Regions from separate parts of the Candidatus Enterococcus palustris genome, predicted to be linked through region 1. Evidence: predicted binding sites of a transcription regulator. Region 1 holds the regulator's gene; each other region holds the start of a gene.

Region 1 (4,526 bases):
CACTGTTTGGACTAGGGGCCCATCTCGGGTTACCGAATTCAGATAAACTCCGAATGCCATTCATTCATATTCGGCAGTCAGACTGCGAGTGATAAGATCCGTAGTCGAAAGGGAAACAGCCCAGACCACCAGCTAAGGTCCCAAAATATATGTTAAGTGGAAAAGGATGTGGGGTTGCACAGACAACTAGGATGTTGGCTCAGAAGCAGCCACCATTTAAAGAGTGCGTAATAGCTCACTAGTCGAGTGACCCTGCGCCGAAAATGTACCGGGGCTAAACATATTACCGAAGCTGTGGATCACACCTCTGGTGTGATGGTAGGAGAGCGTTCTAAGGGCGTTGAAGGTCGATCGTGAGGACGGCTGGAGCGCTTAGAAGTGAGAATGCCGGTATGAGTAGCGAAAGACGGGTGAGAATCCCGTCCACCGTATGACTAAGGTTTCCTGGGGAAGGCTCGTCCGCCCAGGGTTAGTCGGGACCTAAGCCGAGGCCGATAGGCGTAGGCGATGGACAACAGGTTGATATTCCTGTACCAGTTGTTTTTGTTTGAGCAATGGAGGGACGCAGGAGGCTAAGGAATGCATGCGACTGGAAGTGCATGTCCAAGCAGTAAGTCTTGAGTAGAGTCAAATGCTTTACTCTATACGGACAAGCTGTGATGGGGAGGGAAATAATAGTACCGAAGTTCCTGATGTCACACTGTCAAGAAAAGCTTCTAGTGAGAAAACAACTGCCCGTACCGTAAACCGACACAGGTAGTCGAGGAGAGTATCCTAAGGTGAGCGAGCGAACTCTCGTTAAGGAACTCGGCAAAATGACCCCGTAACTTCGGGAGAAGGGGTGCTGACTTCGGTCAGCCGCAGTGAATAGGCCCAAGCGACTGTTTATCAAAAACACAGGTCTCTGCAAAATCGAAAGATGAAGTATAGGGGCTGACGCCTGCCCGGTGCTGGAAGGTTAAGAGGATGGGTTAGCTTCGGCGAAGCTCAGAATTGAAGCCCCAGTAAACGGCGGCCGTAACTATAACGGTCCTAAGGTAGCGAAATTCCTTGTCGGGTAAGTTCCGACCCGCACGAAAGGCGTAACGATTTGGGCACTGTCTCAACGAGAGACTCGGTGAAATTTTAGTACCTGTGAAGATGCAGGTTACCCGCGACAGGACGGAAAGACCCCATGGAGCTTTACTGTAGCTTGATATTGAGTGTTTGTACCACATGTACAGGATAGGTAGGAGCCGATGAACCCGGAACGCTAGTTTCGGTGGAGGCGCTGGTGGGATACTACCCTTGTGTTATGAACCCTCTAACCCGCACCACTTATCGTGGTGGGAGACAGTGTCAGGTGGGCAGTTTGACTGGGGCGGTCGCCTCCTAAAGAGTAACGGAGGCGCCCAAAGGTTCCCTCAGAATGGTTGGAAATCATTCGCAGAGTGTAAAGGCAGAAGGGAGCTTGACTGCGAGACTTACAAGTCGAGCAGGGACGAAAGTCGGGCTTAGTGATCCGGTGGTTCCGCATGGAAGGGCCATCGCTCAACGGATAAAAGCTACCCTGGGGATAACAGGCTTATCTCCCCCAAGAGTCCACATCGACGGGGAGGTTTGGCACCTCGATGTCGGCTCGTCGCATCCTGGGGCTGTAGTCGGTCCCAAGGGTTGGGCTGTTCGCCCATTAAAGCGGCACGCGAGCTGGGTTCAGAACGTCGTGAGACAGTTCGGTCCCTATCCGTCGCGGGCGTTGGAAATTTGAGAGGAGCTGTCCTTAGTACGAGAGGACCGGGATGGACTTACCGCTGGTGTACCAGTTGTTCTGCCAAGGGCATTGCTGGGTAGCTATGTAGGGAAGGGATAAACGCTGAAAGCATCTAAGTGTGAAGCCCACCTCAAGATGAGATTTCCCATTTCTTTAAGAAAGTAAGACCCCTGAGAGATGATCAGGTAGATAGGTTGGAAGTGGAAGTGCAGTGATGTACGGAGCGGACCAATACTAATCGGTCGAGGACTTAACCAAAGAAACGAAATAAAAAAGTTTTTTCGGAATGTTTGATTACTACTTCAATCCAGTTTTGAGTGAATAATCACTCAACTTAATAGTAACAACACCCAGTGTGGTGGCGATAGCGAGAAGGATACACCTGTTCCCATGCCGAACACAGAAGTTAAGCTTCTTAGCGCCGATTGTAGTGAAGGGTTTCCCTTTGTGAGAGTAGGACGTCGCCACGCTAAAGTGTTGTCTTGGAGGTTTAGCTCAGCTGGGAGAGCACCTGCCTTACAAGCAGGGGGTCGGCGGTTCGATCCCGTCAACCTCCATTTTTTGAGCCGTTAGCTCAGTTGGTAGAGCATCTGACTTTTAATCAGAGGGTCGCAGGTTCGAGCCCTGCACGGCTCATAGAAATATTTTGCGGGTGTGGCGGAATTGGCAGACGCACTAGATTTAGGATCTAGCGCCTTACGGCGTGGGGGTTCAAGTCCCTTCACCCGCATTTTTAGTCTCGTTTTAATACTAGGCGATTATAACGCCGGCTTAGCTCAGTTGGTAGAGCATCTGATTTGTAATCAGAGGGTCGAGGGTTCAAATCCTTTAGCCGGCATCCAGACTGCGGAAATAGCTCAGTGGTAGAGCACCACCTTGCCAAGGTGGGGGTCGCGGGTTCGAACCCCGTTTTCCGCTTTGCTTGTTCTTTCGCCGGGGTGGCGGAACTGGCAGACGCACAGGACTTAAAATCCTGCGGTGAGTGATCACCGTACCGGTTCGATTCCGGTCCTCGGCATAGAAATGTAGCACCCATAGCTCAACTGGATAGAGTGCTTGACTACGAATCAAGAGGTTAGGGGTTCGACTCCCTTTGGGTGCATACTTTGAATGTTTGACTACGAATTAGAAGGTAGAGAAACTTAGTTCCTTTTAAGCGTTTAGTCTTTTTTTATTATTATAGCTACGGGAAGTAGCTCAGCTTGGTAGAGCACTTGGTTTGGGACCAAGGGGTCGCAGGTTCGAATCCTGTCTTCCCGATTTGATGAACAGAGTGGTCTTCTCTGTTCTTTTTTTGTTTACTTGTTTATCTTTTCTTATCAAATTAGGCATTCTCCTTTATTAAACACTTAAAGTTATGTATAATTAAGGTCAGTATTAGTCAAGGGAAAAGGATGAGTGTGATGAGTAATCAAAATACTTCAGATTTAATAGAAGCATATTTAAAAAAAATTCTTGAAGAAAGTAGTAAGATTGAGATTCGTAGAGCTGAAATGGCTCATTTATTCAATTGTGTTCCCTCCCAGATTAATTATGTGATCAATACGCGTTTTACGATCCAACGAGGTTATTCTGTCGAGAGTAAGCGTGGTGGCGGTGGTTATATTAGGATCGCCAAAGTCCAAATTTCTGATAGTGATCAATTATTAAAACAAATTGCCCAGTTTACGGGAAATGGACTTTCAGAAAAGGATGCACTGATTTTTATACAAAAGTTGTATGAAGAAGAAGTGATTACCAAAAGAGAAGGAAATCTGATGTTGTCTGTTCTTGGGAAACAGGTTTTAGGCAAAGCAGGATCAAATGAAGATTATTTACGTGCTCAATTGATGCATTCATTTTTAGAACGTTTGAGTTACGAGGAGGAATGATAGTATGGACGAATTATTTACAGAAAGTGCCAAGGCAGTACTAGCCATTGCACAAGAAGAAGCAAAGTATTTTAGGCATCAATCCGTGGGCTCAGAACATTTATTATTGGCTTTAGTTTTAGAGCCTAATGGCATTGCTGGAAAATCTTTGCGTCAGTTGAATGCTGATAAAAATGATATCCGTGAAGAAATTGAACACTTAACTGGCTATGGAACAGTTAAAGGTTATCCTAAAGGTGCTTATTTACCCTATTCTCCTCGCGCGAAACAAATCTTTGCGTACGCCGGAGATGAAGCGAAACGTTTAGGGGCACCAAATATTGGAACTGAACATATTTTACTAGGTTTATTAAGAGATGAAGATATATTAGCTTCACGTATTTTATTGAATTTAGGTTTAAGTTTATCCAAAATGCGTCAGTTATTAATGAAAAAAATAGGTATTACTGATCCACAAATGAGCGGCAATGTAGGACGTCGCCGAAATAATCAAGCTCAAAAAGCAGCACCAAAAGGAACACCGACTTTAGACTCATTAGCACGTGATTTAACGAAATTAGCACGTGAAAATAATCTTGATCCTGTAGTTGGACGTTCACAAGAGGTTAGACGATTGATTCAAATTCTAAGTCGTCGTACAAAGAATAATCCTGTTTTAGTCGGTGAGCCAGGTGTTGGTAAAACAGCAATTGCTGAAGGATTAGCACAAAAAATCGTGAATGGCGAAGTACCAGAAGATATGTTAGAAAAACGCTTGATGATGTTGGATATGGGAGCGTTAGTTGCTGGGACTAAGTATCGTGGTGAATTTGAAGATCGATTAAAAAAAGTCATTGATGAAATTTATCAAGATGGCGAAGTAATTTTATTTATCGATGAATTGCACACCTTGATCGGTGCAGGTG
Region 2 (4,526 bases), 1.3 Mb from region 1:
ATGATTTTCAAAAGTTAAGGGATGAAGGCTGTCGTGTCATCTCTACAGACTTTTTAAAACTGCGGGATGGTGGAGTTTTTCATGATGGTGACAAAGTGGTGGATGAATTATTCCGTATTGTTTTTGGTGCGAGGTATTAAGGTTTAAACAATTGGAGAGGAGGAAAGTAGGTTGTCTTTTGCAGCAGATGTAAAAAAAGAACTGACGACTTTAGAAGTTCATCGGGAACATGCTAGAGCAGAATTAGCTGCTTTGATTCGGATGAATGGTTCATTAAGCATTGTGAATCAGCAGTTTGTTTTAAATGTTCAAACAGAAAATGCAGCGATTGCCAGACGAATCTATTCTCTTTTAAAAGATCATTATGATGTTCGCTCAGAATTATTAGTTCGAAAAAAAATGAAATTAAAAAAGAATAATGTTTATATCGTACGATTAAAACAAGATACAAAAAGTGTATTAGCTGATTTAGATATTTTAGATGGTATGATGTTCAATACACATGTATCAGATGATATTATGGGAAATGCTCAAAAAATGAGATCCTATCTAAGAGGAGCTTTCATGGCATCTGGATCAGTTAATAATCCGGAAACAAGTCGATATCACTTGGAAATATTTTCTATTTATGAAGAACATAACGATGATATTTGTCAGATGTTGAACTATTACGATTTAAATGCACGAACGTTGGAACGGCGAAATGGCTACATCTCCTATTTAAAAGGAGCTGAACGGATTGCTGATTTTTTAACATTGATCGGCGCGACAAACTCAATGCTAAAATTTGAAGATGTCCGCATCGTTCGTGATATGCGGAATTCAGTAAATCGTTTAGTCAATTGTGAAACAGCGAATCTTAATAAAACGATTGATGCAGCATCAAAACAAATTGAAAATATTCAGTATATTGAAAGTGTTGTAGGCTTGGCAGCATTGCCAGGTAAACTGCAGGAAATTGCAGAATTACGTTTAGAGTACCCGGAAGTAAGTTTGAAAGAATTAGGCGAGATGATTCCATCAGGTGCGATTTCAAAATCAGGAATCAATCACCGTATTCGCAAAATCAATGAATTTGCTGATAAATTAAGAGAGAAAAGTGCGTAACTTCTTATGGATTGCTGGATGAATGAGCAGAGAGTTGGGTGAAGAGAATGGGCGTAGAAGATAAAGATTTTATTATGAGGCAGATCAAGCAACTTGGAGAAGGTTTAGGAACGTTTCTTGGAAAAGAAGACGTGGACAAAATTTTGAGTTTTGGTGAGGATGCTGAAAAAGAAGTTGAAGATTCTTCATTCGAAAAGAAACAGAAATTAGCTGATGTAGCTAAAAAAAATAAGACAAAGCTTAATTAGCTTTGCCTTATTTTTTATTTGCCTTCTAAATAGCTGATCAATTCTTCTTTTGTTACTGATTCATCAAAGATATGCTCACCAATCACGATTGTCGGTACAAATTTAATATTTGCGGCTTCTGCTTCTGCAATAACTGCTTGGATAATGGTTGGTTCTTCTTTTTTAGACAATTGCAAATTGTCTTCAGCAAATACTGCTACATCTTCTAGAGAAAGATTTCCCCACTGATCTTGTGTATCATACATTTGTTTTAAATCAGTCAATCCTTTTTCAGGTAAATCATAGTTGATGTGATGGTGCATTACATTGCCGCGTTGCAAACTTTCTTTCTCTTTATCAAATAGTTTGATGATTCGTTGAACTTTGCCAGCTTTAACATACTCATTTAGTAAATCAAACGATTCTTCAAACCATTTTTTACAATAAGGACAGCGAACATTCATAAATTCCACCATTTTTATTGGTGCTGAGTCTTGTCCAATTGCCAAACCATTTTTTGTTGTTACTTTTGTTGCATCAATAACTGAAATATCCATTGTAATATCATCCTTTCATTTCTTCTAATCTAAGTGTATCGCTTTTCGTTCCTAGTTTAAATAAAAATGCCCAAAATTTTCAAAAGAAAATTTGGGCAGGTGATTATTTGCTTAAAGAACTGCTATTTTCCATAACTTCATCGATCAGACCGTATTCTTTTGCTTGTTGAGCAGTCATAAAGTTATCACGATCTGTATCGCGTTCAATGACTTCAAGTGGTTGACCAGTACGTTCTGCTAAGATTTTATTTAAGCGATCGCGTGTATCAAGAATATGTTTCGCTGCGATTTCGATCTCTGTTGCTTGACCTTGGGCGCCGCCTAGTGGTTGATGGATCATGATTTCAGCATTTGGTAAGGCAAAACGCTTGCCTTTTGTACCAGCAGTTAATAGGAAACTTCCCATAGATGCTGCCATTCCTAAAACAATTGTTTGTACATCTGCTTTAACAAAATTCATTGTATCGAAAATTGCCAATCCAGCAGAAACACTGCCCCCAGGTGAATTGATGTAAATGTAGATATCTTTTTCAGAGTCTTGGGCATCTAAAAATAGTAATTGGGCAATAACTGAGTTTGCTACATTATCATCGATTGGGCCACTTAACATGATGATTCTATCTTTTAATAATCGTGAATAAATATCATATGCTCTTTCTCCACGAGATGATTGTTCAATGACTGTTGGTATTAAATTCATAGTATATTCCTCCTATATAAAAAACTCTTCAAATCATTTTATCACAAAGCATACCTTAATGCTTAAAAAAAGTATACTTTATTGGTCAATAAAGGTCAACTTTAAAGCTTTGACAAAATAGTAGAATCTAACACGCTAGCTATTTTTATTTTACTATAAAAAATAAGTAGAAATACTGTATTGAGAAGAATCACGACTTACTATTAAATTTATTTTTAATCCTTTGTATTTCCATCTTATTTTTTTACGCTTGTGAAAGAGTATGTTATACTAAAAAAATAAGAATGAAAAGAGTGAGGGAATCCGAATGGTTGTTTTTATTGCAGGAATAACTGGCGTTTTGATTGGCGCAGTTATTGTATCGGTTGGTGTCGCTTTACGTGTAACATACGACGAACGCAAAGCGGTACGTTATCGAGAACTAGAAAATTTTGTCAAAGAAATAGAAACACTGAATCTTTTGAACAAAAAGATTAATGAAATCCTACAAAAAAGAGACATTTATGTAGACAAATCTGTGAATTTTATGTCAATGGATGATTGTTATATCAGTATTGATGATTTCATTTATTTGGAATCTTTTTCGGCTCAAAATAATTTTTATTTGCCAACTTATTTGATCGAAGAATTTTTTAAGAAAATTGCTCATCGAAAAGTAATCTTAACACCTGATGAAGTGATCTCAATGGGAGGAAGCACTTATAAGGGCGGCCGAGTTATTTTAGAAAGCTTCTCAGAAGAGCTACTTTCGATTATTGAAGATAAAAAAAGACAAATGAAGCGTTTGACACATAAACCTTTATATTATTTCCAAAGAAACTAAAAAAACTGCTGATACCCATAAAAAGGTGTCAGCAGTTTTTCTTTTATGATGTTGCCACTATTTCCATTCAGCTAAACTATTCTTATACAAGTCAAATGTTTCTTGCGGAATATCTCCATTCATTTGAATTAGGAAAAAGCGTGCATCATTTCCAAATGTATGGGAGTAGAGTATCCCTGATTGCTGCCCCAATTCATCATAATAGCTTTTGGTTTTGTTCAGATCGTCGATTTTTTCAAATGTCATCACTCGAGCATTTTTGTATTTATCCATTAAGTCTTCACTATCAGCGTAGAAAGGATCTTCTTCTACACCAAAAATATAAGCAGATTTAGCATATGTTGGTGCAGCACCAAAATCTTGCGGTTTTTTCATTTCTTGTACGTAGTGAACAGTCAATCCCTCTGATTGAAAACGAGTAATAATGTCTTTTGCGGATAGGTTTGTAATTTTTTCTCTCAATGCAGGAAGTTCTTCCGTTACTTCTTTTTTACGAGTCGTATAAGCTGTAACCTTTTCTTTTTCTTCAATAGAAGTAAAATCATCTTTAGGTAAATCTTTAAGCTCTTGTTCAAACTCGCTGACTTTGGCTAGAGTGATATCTTTTTTTATTGCTTCCTTTGTGTTATCTGTATAGCTAGCATCTATCTCTTTTTCTAAACTAGATAAAGTTGTATCTGCTTTTTCAAAAAGAGCTTGTGTTTCTTCTGGATTTGCTTTAGTTTCTTTGTTTGTTTTTGAATTAGTACATCCCCCTAATAACAAAATCCCCGTCATGCAAATAATGATTGCTGTTGCTTTTTTCATTCGTAACTCATCTTCCTTTTCTAATTAAGTTTAAAAATAAAATCGTTTTCAACTCATATACTTTAGCATAGATAATCGAGGCAAACAATATAGGTTTTTTTTTTTAGTATTATCAAACAATAAGTAAGAAAGGATATGCTGATGTTTTTAGAATTTTCTGAATCTTTTTATCAAATTTTATTGACATTCTCATTTATTAGGTATATAGTTAACAAAAGCTTTTATTTATCACATGCTATTTTAATCTTTATAGATTTTTTTAAAAGAGGAGACCATTGCCATGAAAAAGACAAACAACAATCACG
Region 3 (4,526 bases), 1.2 Mb from region 1:
ACGTAATGGACGGGCGCCCATCGAAGGATCATAGCCCAAATCGACTAATTTTTCTTTGACATCCGTTGATACTTCAATATGGATTTTTTGATGAGCGAGTAAGCCATTAACTTCGTCTAACATCAAACTAACGATGTTCATCAAGTTTTCTTTACTTAACGCTTTGAATTCAATGATACCATCAAAACGGTTCAAGAATTCAGGAGTGAAGAAATTATTTAATTGTCCTAAAACAGACTTAGTCACACCATCACGCGCAGCACCGAAGCCTACGTTTGCTTCTACATTACCTGTTCCAGCATTACTTGTCATGATAATGATCGTATCTTTGAAGCTGACTGTTCTACCTTGGGCATCTGTTAGACGTCCATCATCTAAAATTTGTAGGAACATATGCAATACATCTGGATGGGCTTTTTCGATTTCATCTAATAAAATCAAGCTGTATGGATTACGACGAACTTTTTCAGTTAGTTGTCCTGCTTCATCATAACCAACATAGCCAGGAGGTGAGCCAATCAATTTAGATACGCTGTGTTTTTCCATATACTCACTCATGTCGAAGCGAATCATAGAATCTTCTGAACCAAATAATTCATAAGCTAATTGCTTCGCTAATTCTGTTTTACCTACACCAGTTGGTCCAACAAATAAGAAGGAGCCGATTGGGCGATTTTGTTTGCCTAAACCTACACGGTTACGACGGATTGCTTTTGAAACTTTATCGACAGCATCGTCTTGACCTACAACGTGAGCTTTTAAATCAACTGCTAAGTTTTTCAACTGCGTTTGTTCTTTTTCTTTTAAATCACCAACGGGGATACCCGTTTTTTGTTCGACGATGGCTTCAATATTATTTTCATCGATCAAAGGTGTTTCTTCATCGCTGATTTGTTTGTCTTTCATTGTTTGTAATTTGTTGATTTGATCACGGTAGTACGCTGCTTTTTCAAAATCTTCTTCTGCAGAAGCTTGTTGTTTTTGTTGTTCAGCATCTGCCAGTTTCTTTTCAATCGTTTTAGGATCGACGATTTGAATCGTCAAATTCATTTTAGAACCAGATTCATCTAATAAATCGATTGCTTTATCTGGTAAGAAACGGTCTTGGATGTAGCGATTTGATAAAGTTGCAGCCGCTTTGATTGCTTCATTAGTGTATTTTACATGATGATAATCTTCATATCGTTTTTGCAAGCCTTTCAAAATCGCAATGGTTTCATCAACGGTTGGTTCGTCTACACGAACTGGTTGCATCCGACGTTCTAAAGCGGCATCTTTTTCAATGATGCGGTATTCATTTAATGTTGTTGCGCCAACCATTTGCAACTCACCACGAGCAAGCGCTGGTTTTAAAATATTACCTGCATCCATGTTGCCGTCACCAGCAGCACCTGCACCAACGATTTCATGAACTTCGTCGATGAATAAGATGATATTTTCCGCTTGTTTGATTTCATCGATCAATTTTTGCATACGCTCCTCAAATTGACCGCGGATACCTGTGCCTTGAACGAGTGAAACAACATCTAAACGGATAACCTCTTTATCCAATAATTTTTGTGGTACATCGCCATCGACGATTTTTTGTGCCAGTCCTTCAACAACTGCTGTTTTACCAACACCAGGTTCACCGATCAGAACTGGATTATTTTTAGTCCGGCGATTTAGAATTTCAATCACGCGTTTGATTTCGTCATCACGACCGACAACGGGATCAACATCGCCATTTCTTGCGGCTTGTGTAATATTGATGCCGTACTCACCTAGTAAGCCGTTAGCTTGATTTGCGTTTCCTCTAGGTGGTTGGCCTCCATTAAAGCCATTTCCGTCCCCAAATTGAGTTGGGGGTGTTTGACCATTAGGATTCCCTTGTTGTTCTTGCATTTGTCGAGACAAGGAGCGATATAAATCATCTAAACTTCCAAAACCAAATGGATCTTGTTGAGACATTGTTGGTTGATTATCATTTGCTTGTGCTTTTAATTTTTGATAGCAACTTTGGCAATAGTCTAATTGTTTTCTTTGACCATTAACATTCGCATATAAGTGGATCGTTGCTGGATTTTGTTGACAATTTTGACAGATCATAGGATAAAACACGTCCTTTCGTAATAAGACTAATCATGTATCAAAGTCATTGTGATAAAGTCAAATAGTCTGCTGACCATTTTTGACCTTTGAGAATATTATAGCATCTTTTTAGCAAGAATCAAGCAATTGAACTTTGTATTAGCCTGATAGATATGGGATAAAAACTTAGCGATAAATTATTTATTTTATTGAGTTAGTAGAATTTATTCTATTTTTATAAACTTATTAAGATTTGTTTATATGAATTGTAGGGATAATTTAGACAAATATCTATTTTTGTCATACAATATCTTCAGTCTAAAAATAAAAGTGAAAGCTGTGATCAATCAATGTATGAAAATCCCTTTGAAGAACAAATCAATGCCTTAAAAGAAGGAACCATTTCCGAACTTATCATAGAACCAAAAGACTTTACAGCCTTTAGAGAGGTTTGGAAAAATTTGCCAGATAGAATGTCAATTGTTGGGGAAGCTGGATTAAATGGACGAATTATATATCATTATATGAAAGAAGAAAAATAATTGATCATTTTGATTGATAAAAAAAAGGTGAAAAGTGTTGTAACTACTCACAAAAAATGGTAATCTTAAAAATTGAAAGGGTATTATCCAGATTCTAGTTTCACTTGAAACGTACAGGGAAAGGAAAACCCTAACATAAAAAATTATTTTACTTACGAAGGAGACCGATTTATATGGAAAAGAAAGAATTTCACATCGTAGCAGAAACAGGGATTCACGCTCGTCCAGCTACATTATTAGTACAAACTGCAAGTAAATTTAACTCAGATATTAACTTAGAATACAAAGGTAAATCTGTTAACCTTAAATCAATCATGGGCGTTATGTCTTTAGGCGTTGGCCAAGGTTCAGACGTAACTATCTCTGTTGATGGTGTAGACGAAGCTGATGCATTAGCAGCAATCGTAGACACTATGAAAAAAGAAGGATTGTCAGAATAATGTCTGAAATGCTAAAAGGAATTGCCGCAAGTGATGGTGTTGCTATCGCTAAAGCTTACCTGTTAGTTCAACCTGATTTGTCTTTCGATAAAAAATCTGTAGATGATACATCTGCTGAAGAAAGTCGTTTAGATGATGCTTTAGCAAAATCTACGACTGAATTGCAAGCAATCAGAGAAAAAGCAGCGCAAAGCCTTGGTGAAGAAGAAGCTCAAGTATTTGATGCTCATTTGATGGTTTTATCAGATCCGGAAATGATCGGTCAAATCAAACAAAACATTCAAGATAACAAAGTAAATGCTGAATCTGCGTTAAAAGAAGTAACAGATATGTATATCGGTATGTTCGAAGCAATGGATGATAATGCATACATGCAAGAACGCGCTGCTGATATTCGCGACGTTGCAAAACGTATTTTGGCTCATTTATTAGGTGTTACTCTTCCAAATCCTTCAATGATCAACGAAGAGGTAGTTGTGGTTGCCCATGACTTAACACCAAGTGATACCGCTCAATTAGACCGTACGTATGTAAAGGCATTCGTAACAGATATTGGCGGACGTACGTCTCATTCAGCGATTATGGCTCGTTCTCTAGAAATTCCTGCAATTGTAGGAACAAAAGAAATCACTGCCAAAGTCAAAGAAGGCGATATTTTAGCTGTTAACGGAATCGATGGCGATGTTATCGTTCACCCAACAGACGCTGAAAAAGCTGATTTTGAAGCAAAAGGCAAAGAATACGCTGACCTTAAAGTTGAGTGGGAAAAATTAAAACATGCTGAAACAGTGACTGCTGATGGTAAACACATCGAGTTAGCTGCTAACATTGGTACACCTAAAGATTTAGAAGGCGTACACAACAATGGTGCTGAAGCTGTTGGTTTATATCGTACAGAATTCCTTTACATGGATTCTCCTGATTTCCCAACAGAAGATGAACAATATACAGCTTATACTGCAGTACTTGAAGGCATGAACGGTAAACCTGTCGTGGTTCGTACAATGGATATCGGTGGAGATAAAGAATTACCTTATCTTCAATTACCGCATGAAATGAACCCATTCTTAGGGTATCGTGCATTACGTATCAGCTTATCTGAACGTGGCGACGAAATGTTCCGTACACAAATGCGCGCATTATTACGTGCTTCTGTTCACGGTAACTTACGTATCATGTTCCCGATGGTTGCAACGTTAAAAGAATTTAGAGCAGCGAAGAAAATCTTTGAAGAAGAAAAAGCAAAATTAGTTTCTGAAGGAACTAAAGTTTCTGATACGATTCAAGTCGGTATCATGATCGAAATTCCTGCAGCAGCTGTAATTGCTGATAAATTCGCCAAAGAAGTTGATTTCTTCAGTATTGGAACAAATGACTTGATTCAATACACAATGGCAGCAGACCGTATGAACGAACGTGTTTCTTACTTGTACCAACCATATAACCCATCAATTTTACGTTTGATCAAAAACGT
Region 4 (4,526 bases), 450 kb from region 1:
TTCCAAAGAAGAAGTGCGACAGTTCGCAGAAAAAACGGGAATTGTGTATTTTGAAGATCAGACTAACCAGAGTGATGCTTACATGAGAAATCGCTTGAGACATCAGGTTATTCCGGTTTTGAAAAAAGAAAATCCAAAATTTTTGGAACACATGGCAAGTTTTAGTGAACAGATTACATTAGCTGATGAACTCATACAGACAGTGATAGAACCAAAATATGATCGGTGGGTAGAAAAGACAACAGATGGCTGGGTGATTCAATTATCCGAGTTGAAACGAGAAAAAAGAAGTATCCAAACTTTTTTCCTAATAGATTTGTTTCAACGAACGATCATACCAGAAGGTGTGGCAATCAGTCAGTTACAGATTAAACAACTGATAAATATGTTTGATCAGTCAGCACCTCAGTTATCCATGGATATTGCGCAAGGATGGCAAGTTGTAAAAGAATACAATAAGTTTCATCTGACAAAAAAAGAATCAACTTATGAAGGGAAAACGACTTATTTAGATGTAAATCAACATGTTTTTCTTTCTGAAAATGAATGGTTAGCTCTAGAAAAAGTAGAAGAGACACTCGAGTTGCCTGAAACCGTAAAAGGTTGGACAGAATATTCTCTGCTTATAAGCGGACAAATACCATTACCGCTAACGATTCGTCATCGTCAAAATGGAGATAGAATTTCGCTTACATCAAGCTTGACTAAAAGATTAAATCGTTTTTTTATTGATAGAAAAATCCCTAATTCTAGCAGAGAAAAAGCTTGGGTTGTTCTTTCCGCTGAAGGTGAGATTATTTGGGTTCCAAAATTTGTAAATTCATATTTGAGTATTCCTAAAGAAACTGATAAAATACTCTACAGGCTCCTTTATAAAATAAAAGAGTAAAAACCAAAAATTACTTTTATTCAAAGAAGCAAAATAACATAAAATAATAACTAAGGGCCTCAAAGGAGAAAGAGAGCCGTTGCTCTTGCGAATTTATTCGCTTAAAGCAAGGGACACTACACTAGCGTTTCGATCGCATCAACTTCTAAGTGCTCCAGCACTAAGAGTTGCAGGACGGACCTTAAAGGAAAAGGAGAGCAATATGTTAGAGAACGATATTAAACAAGTTTTGATCACGAAGGAACAAATTCTTGAAAAATCAGTTGAACTCGGGAAACAACTAACAGAAGATTATAAAGGGAAAAATCCTTTAGTGATCGGTATTTTGAAGGGTGCAATACCTTTTATGGCTGATATCACACGCTGTATTGATACTCATTTAGAAATGGATTTTATGGCTGTATCTAGTTATGGAAACGCAACAGTGTCATCTGGCGAAGTGAAGATCATCAAAGATCTAGATACAAATGTTGAAGGTCGTGATATCCTGATTGTAGAAGATATTATCGATAGCGGACGCACGTTGGCTTATCTAGTTGATCTTTTTAAATACAGAAAAGCAGCATCTGTGAAAATTGTCACGTTGTTAGACAAACCAGAAGGTCGTGTTGTTGATATCGTCGCAGACTATGTTGGTTTCGATGTACCCAATGAGTTTGTTGTAGGGTATGGTTTGGATTATGCAGAAGCCTATCGGAATCTCCCTTATGTAGGCGTATTGAAACCTGAAATCTACGAATCAAATTAATATCTCTCTTAGATTTAGTTATGTTACAATGTAATGGTCAGAATTGATAAAAAATAAACCGTAAAATTAAATTACGCACAGTAGTCAAAGGAGGACAGGCATGAATAAAAAGAATAGCGGCATGAAAAATGGCCTTTATTATGTATTACTGATTTTGGCGATGGTCATGGTTGTTTATTTCATCTTTGGAAATAACAATCCCCAGTCACCAGATATCGAATACTCAACCTTCAGTACCCAGTTAGACGAAGGTAAAGTGAAAGAACTGACGATTCAACCAACCAATGGTGTGTATAAAATCACAGGTCAGTACAAAGAAAAACAAGAAATTAAAAATACTGGTGGTCTTTCATTATGGGGATCGACAGAAGTTTCTACAAAAGCATTTACTACGCTTGTCTTACCAAGCGATATCACATTATCTGGTATCCAAGAGTTAGCCAAAGACAATAATGTGAAACTTACAGTGAAAGAACAATCATCAAGCGGTGCTTGGCTTTCGATCTTGTTTAGTTTCTTACCGATCGTATTGTTCATCTTCTTATTCTATATGATGATGGGACAACAAGGCGGCGGTGGCGGTGGCGGCGGCCGTGTTATGAACTTTGGTAAATCAAAAGCCAAAGAAGCAGACAAAAAAGCGAACCGCGTACGCTTCTCTGATGTAGCAGGAGCGGAAGAAGAAAAACAAGAACTAGTGGAAGTGGTCGAGTTCTTAAAAGATCCTCGCCGTTTTGTTGAATTAGGTGCAAGAATTCCTGCTGGTGTTCTATTAGAAGGACCTCCAGGAACCGGTAAAACATTACTTGCTAAAGCCGTTGCCGGTGAAGCAGGCGTACCTTTTTATTCTATCTCAGGTTCAGACTTCGTTGAAATGTTCGTCGGTGTCGGTGCGAGCCGTGTCCGTGACTTATTTGAAACAGCGAAGAAAAATGCTCCAGCGATCATCTTTATCGATGAAATCGATGCAGTAGGTCGTCAACGTGGTGCTGGTATGGGTGGCGGACACGATGAACGTGAACAAACTCTTAACCAATTGTTAGTTGAAATGGATGGATTTGATGGCAATGAAGGCGTAATCGTCGTAGCTGCAACAAACCGTTCAGACGTGTTAGACCCAGCGTTATTACGTCCAGGTCGTTTTGACCGTCAAATTTTAGTTGGTCGTCCTGATGTTAAAGGTCGTGAAGCGATTCTTAAAGTTCATGCTCGTAACAAACCGTTGGCTGATGACGTTGATTTAAAAGTTGTTGCACAACAAACACCAGGTTTTGCTGGTGCTGATTTAGAAAACGTATTGAACGAAGCTGCATTAGTTGCTGCTCGTCGTAATAAAAAGAAAATTGATGCATCCGATGTGGATGAAGCAGAAGATCGTGTAATCGCAGGACCTGCGAAAAAAGATCGTGTGATCAACAAAAAAGAACGCGAAATGGTTGCTTACCACGAAGCTGGACATACAATTGTTGGTTTAGTCTTAAGCCGTGCTCGTATCGTTCATAAAGTGACGATCATCCCTCGTGGACGTGCTGGCGGTTACATGATTGCTTTACCAAAAGAAGATCAATTCTTGATGACCAAAGAAGACATGTTTGAACAAATCGTTGGATTACTTGGTGGACGTACAGCGGAAGAAATTATTTTCGATGTTCAATCAACAGGTGCATCGAATGACTTTGAACAAGCAACAGGTATTGCCCGCAGCATGGTAACTGAATATGGAATGAGCGACAAATTAGGTCCTGTTCAATATGAAGGGAACCATCAAGTATTTGTTGGCCGCGATTATGGTCAAACAAAAGCTTACTCAGAACAAGTAGCATTTGAAATCGATCAAGAAGTACGTCGTATCTTGATGGAAGCTCATGATAAAGCACGTGAAATCATTGAATCTCACCGTGCTCAACACAAACTAATTGCAGAAAAACTGTTAGAGTATGAAACATTAGATGCTCGCAGCATCAAGTCATTGTTTGAAGAAGGCGTTATGCCGCAAGATGTTATCGACAGCCAATTCCCTAGTGAAAAAGCTCAAACATTTGAAGAAGCAAAACGTGCATTAGAAGAGAAAGATGCGCAAAGACAAGCAGAAGAAAAACAAGACTTTGAAGACGCAAAAAAAGAATTACATGACGAAGCAGAAGAAGTAAAAGCGGACAGCGAAAAAACAGAAGAAAAAGTTCAGTCAGAAACTAAATCTGATGATGAACGTAAAAATGATTCTGAATATGACCGTAATAACTTTGACGATCGTTACAAATAAAACATTTAGAGCATCCCTTTTACGGGGTGCTCTTTTCTTCAAGTTGAAATTATTTAGTTGAAAAAATAGCTAAATCCTAGTATTATCTGATAATGAGTCAAAAAACGAAGCAAGTGAGAAGAGGAAAATAAAATGGAAGATTACTTAGTAAAAGCATTATGTTATGAAGGATCGATTCGCGCTTATGCAGTTTGCGCAACAAATACAATATCAGAAGCACAAAAACGTCACGATACATGGAGTTCATCAACTGCAGCGTTAGGCAGAACAATGGTAGGTGCTCTATTATTAGGAGCTACTTTAAAAGGCGATGATAAGCTAACTGTAAAAGTCCAAGGTAACGGGCCAGCAGGAGGAATCGTGGTTGATAGCGATGGTAGTGGGAATACTAAAGGATACATAAAAAATCCTCATGTTAGTTTAACGTTGAATGAAAGTGGCAAAATCGATGTCCGTGGAGCTGTGGGGACTGAAGGGATTTTCACTGTAATCAAAGATTTAGGCTTGAAAGAAACATTTTCTGGGCAAACACCAATCGTTTCTGGTGAAATCGGTGAGGATTTTACCTACTTTATGGCTGTTTCAGAACAAATTCCATCCGCGATTGGTTTGAGTGTTTTAGTTGA

Evidence for each region. Region 1 encodes CtsR, which represses protease genes until heat stress. Its sites were predicted from a motif close to TTGGTCAAAAAAGGTCAAANA; they were not measured.
Region 2: a site for CtsR is predicted at 2,673-2,693, ahead of clpP (ATP-dependent Clp endopeptidase proteolytic subunit ClpP). Genes of this name have one in related genera too.
Region 3: a site for CtsR is predicted at 2,158-2,178, ahead of A5821_RS16760 (ATP-dependent Clp protease ATP-binding subunit). Genes of this name have one in related genera too.
Region 4: a site for CtsR is predicted at 1,671-1,691, ahead of ftsH (ATP-dependent zinc metalloprotease FtsH). Genes of this name have one in related genera too.

Annotation. Positions count from the first base shown of each region.
Region 1 is NZ_CP147244.1:2,429,891-2,434,416, reverse strand. Features, by position in the region: rRNA gene A5821_RS11470 (23S ribosomal RNA) at 1-2,008, shown strand, start outside; rRNA gene rrf (5S ribosomal RNA) at 2,105-2,220, shown strand; tRNA gene A5821_RS11460 (tRNA-Val) at 2,235-2,307, shown strand; tRNA gene A5821_RS11455 (tRNA-Lys) at 2,314-2,386, shown strand; tRNA gene A5821_RS11450 (tRNA-Leu) at 2,399-2,480, shown strand; tRNA gene A5821_RS11445 (tRNA-Thr) at 2,516-2,588, shown strand; tRNA gene A5821_RS11440 (tRNA-Gly) at 2,597-2,668, shown strand; tRNA gene A5821_RS11435 (tRNA-Leu) at 2,683-2,768, shown strand; tRNA gene A5821_RS11430 (tRNA-Arg) at 2,779-2,852, shown strand; tRNA gene A5821_RS11425 (tRNA-Pro) at 2,937-3,010, shown strand; gene A5821_RS11420 (CtsR family transcriptional regulator) at 3,154-3,621, shown strand; gene A5821_RS11415 (ATP-dependent Clp protease ATP-binding subunit) at 3,626-4,526, shown strand, end outside.
Region 2 is NZ_CP147244.1:3,698,972-3,703,497, forward strand. Features, by position in the region: gene A5821_RS17245 (gluconeogenesis factor YvcK family protein) at 1-140, shown strand, start outside; gene whiA (DNA-binding protein WhiA) at 172-1,107, shown strand; gene A5821_RS17255 (hypothetical protein) at 1,155-1,355, shown strand; gene A5821_RS17260 (DsbA family protein) at 1,370-1,891, opposite strand; gene clpP (ATP-dependent Clp endopeptidase proteolytic subunit ClpP) at 1,995-2,591, opposite strand; gene A5821_RS17270 (hypothetical protein) at 2,899-3,414, shown strand; gene A5821_RS17275 (hypothetical protein) at 3,472-4,221, opposite strand.
Region 3 is NZ_CP147244.1:3,586,267-3,590,792, forward strand. Features, by position in the region: gene A5821_RS16760 (ATP-dependent Clp protease ATP-binding subunit) at 1-2,088, opposite strand, end outside; gene A5821_RS16765 (hypothetical protein) at 2,421-2,612, shown strand; gene A5821_RS16770 (phosphocarrier protein HPr) at 2,786-3,052, shown strand; gene ptsP (phosphoenolpyruvate--protein phosphotransferase) at 3,052-4,526, shown strand, end outside.
Region 4 is NZ_CP147244.1:1,983,864-1,988,389, reverse strand. Features, by position in the region: gene tilS (tRNA lysidine(34) synthetase TilS) at 1-889, shown strand, start outside; gene hpt (hypoxanthine phosphoribosyltransferase) at 1,092-1,637, shown strand; gene ftsH (ATP-dependent zinc metalloprotease FtsH) at 1,738-3,900, shown strand; gene hslO (Hsp33 family molecular chaperone HslO) at 4,033-4,526, shown strand, end outside.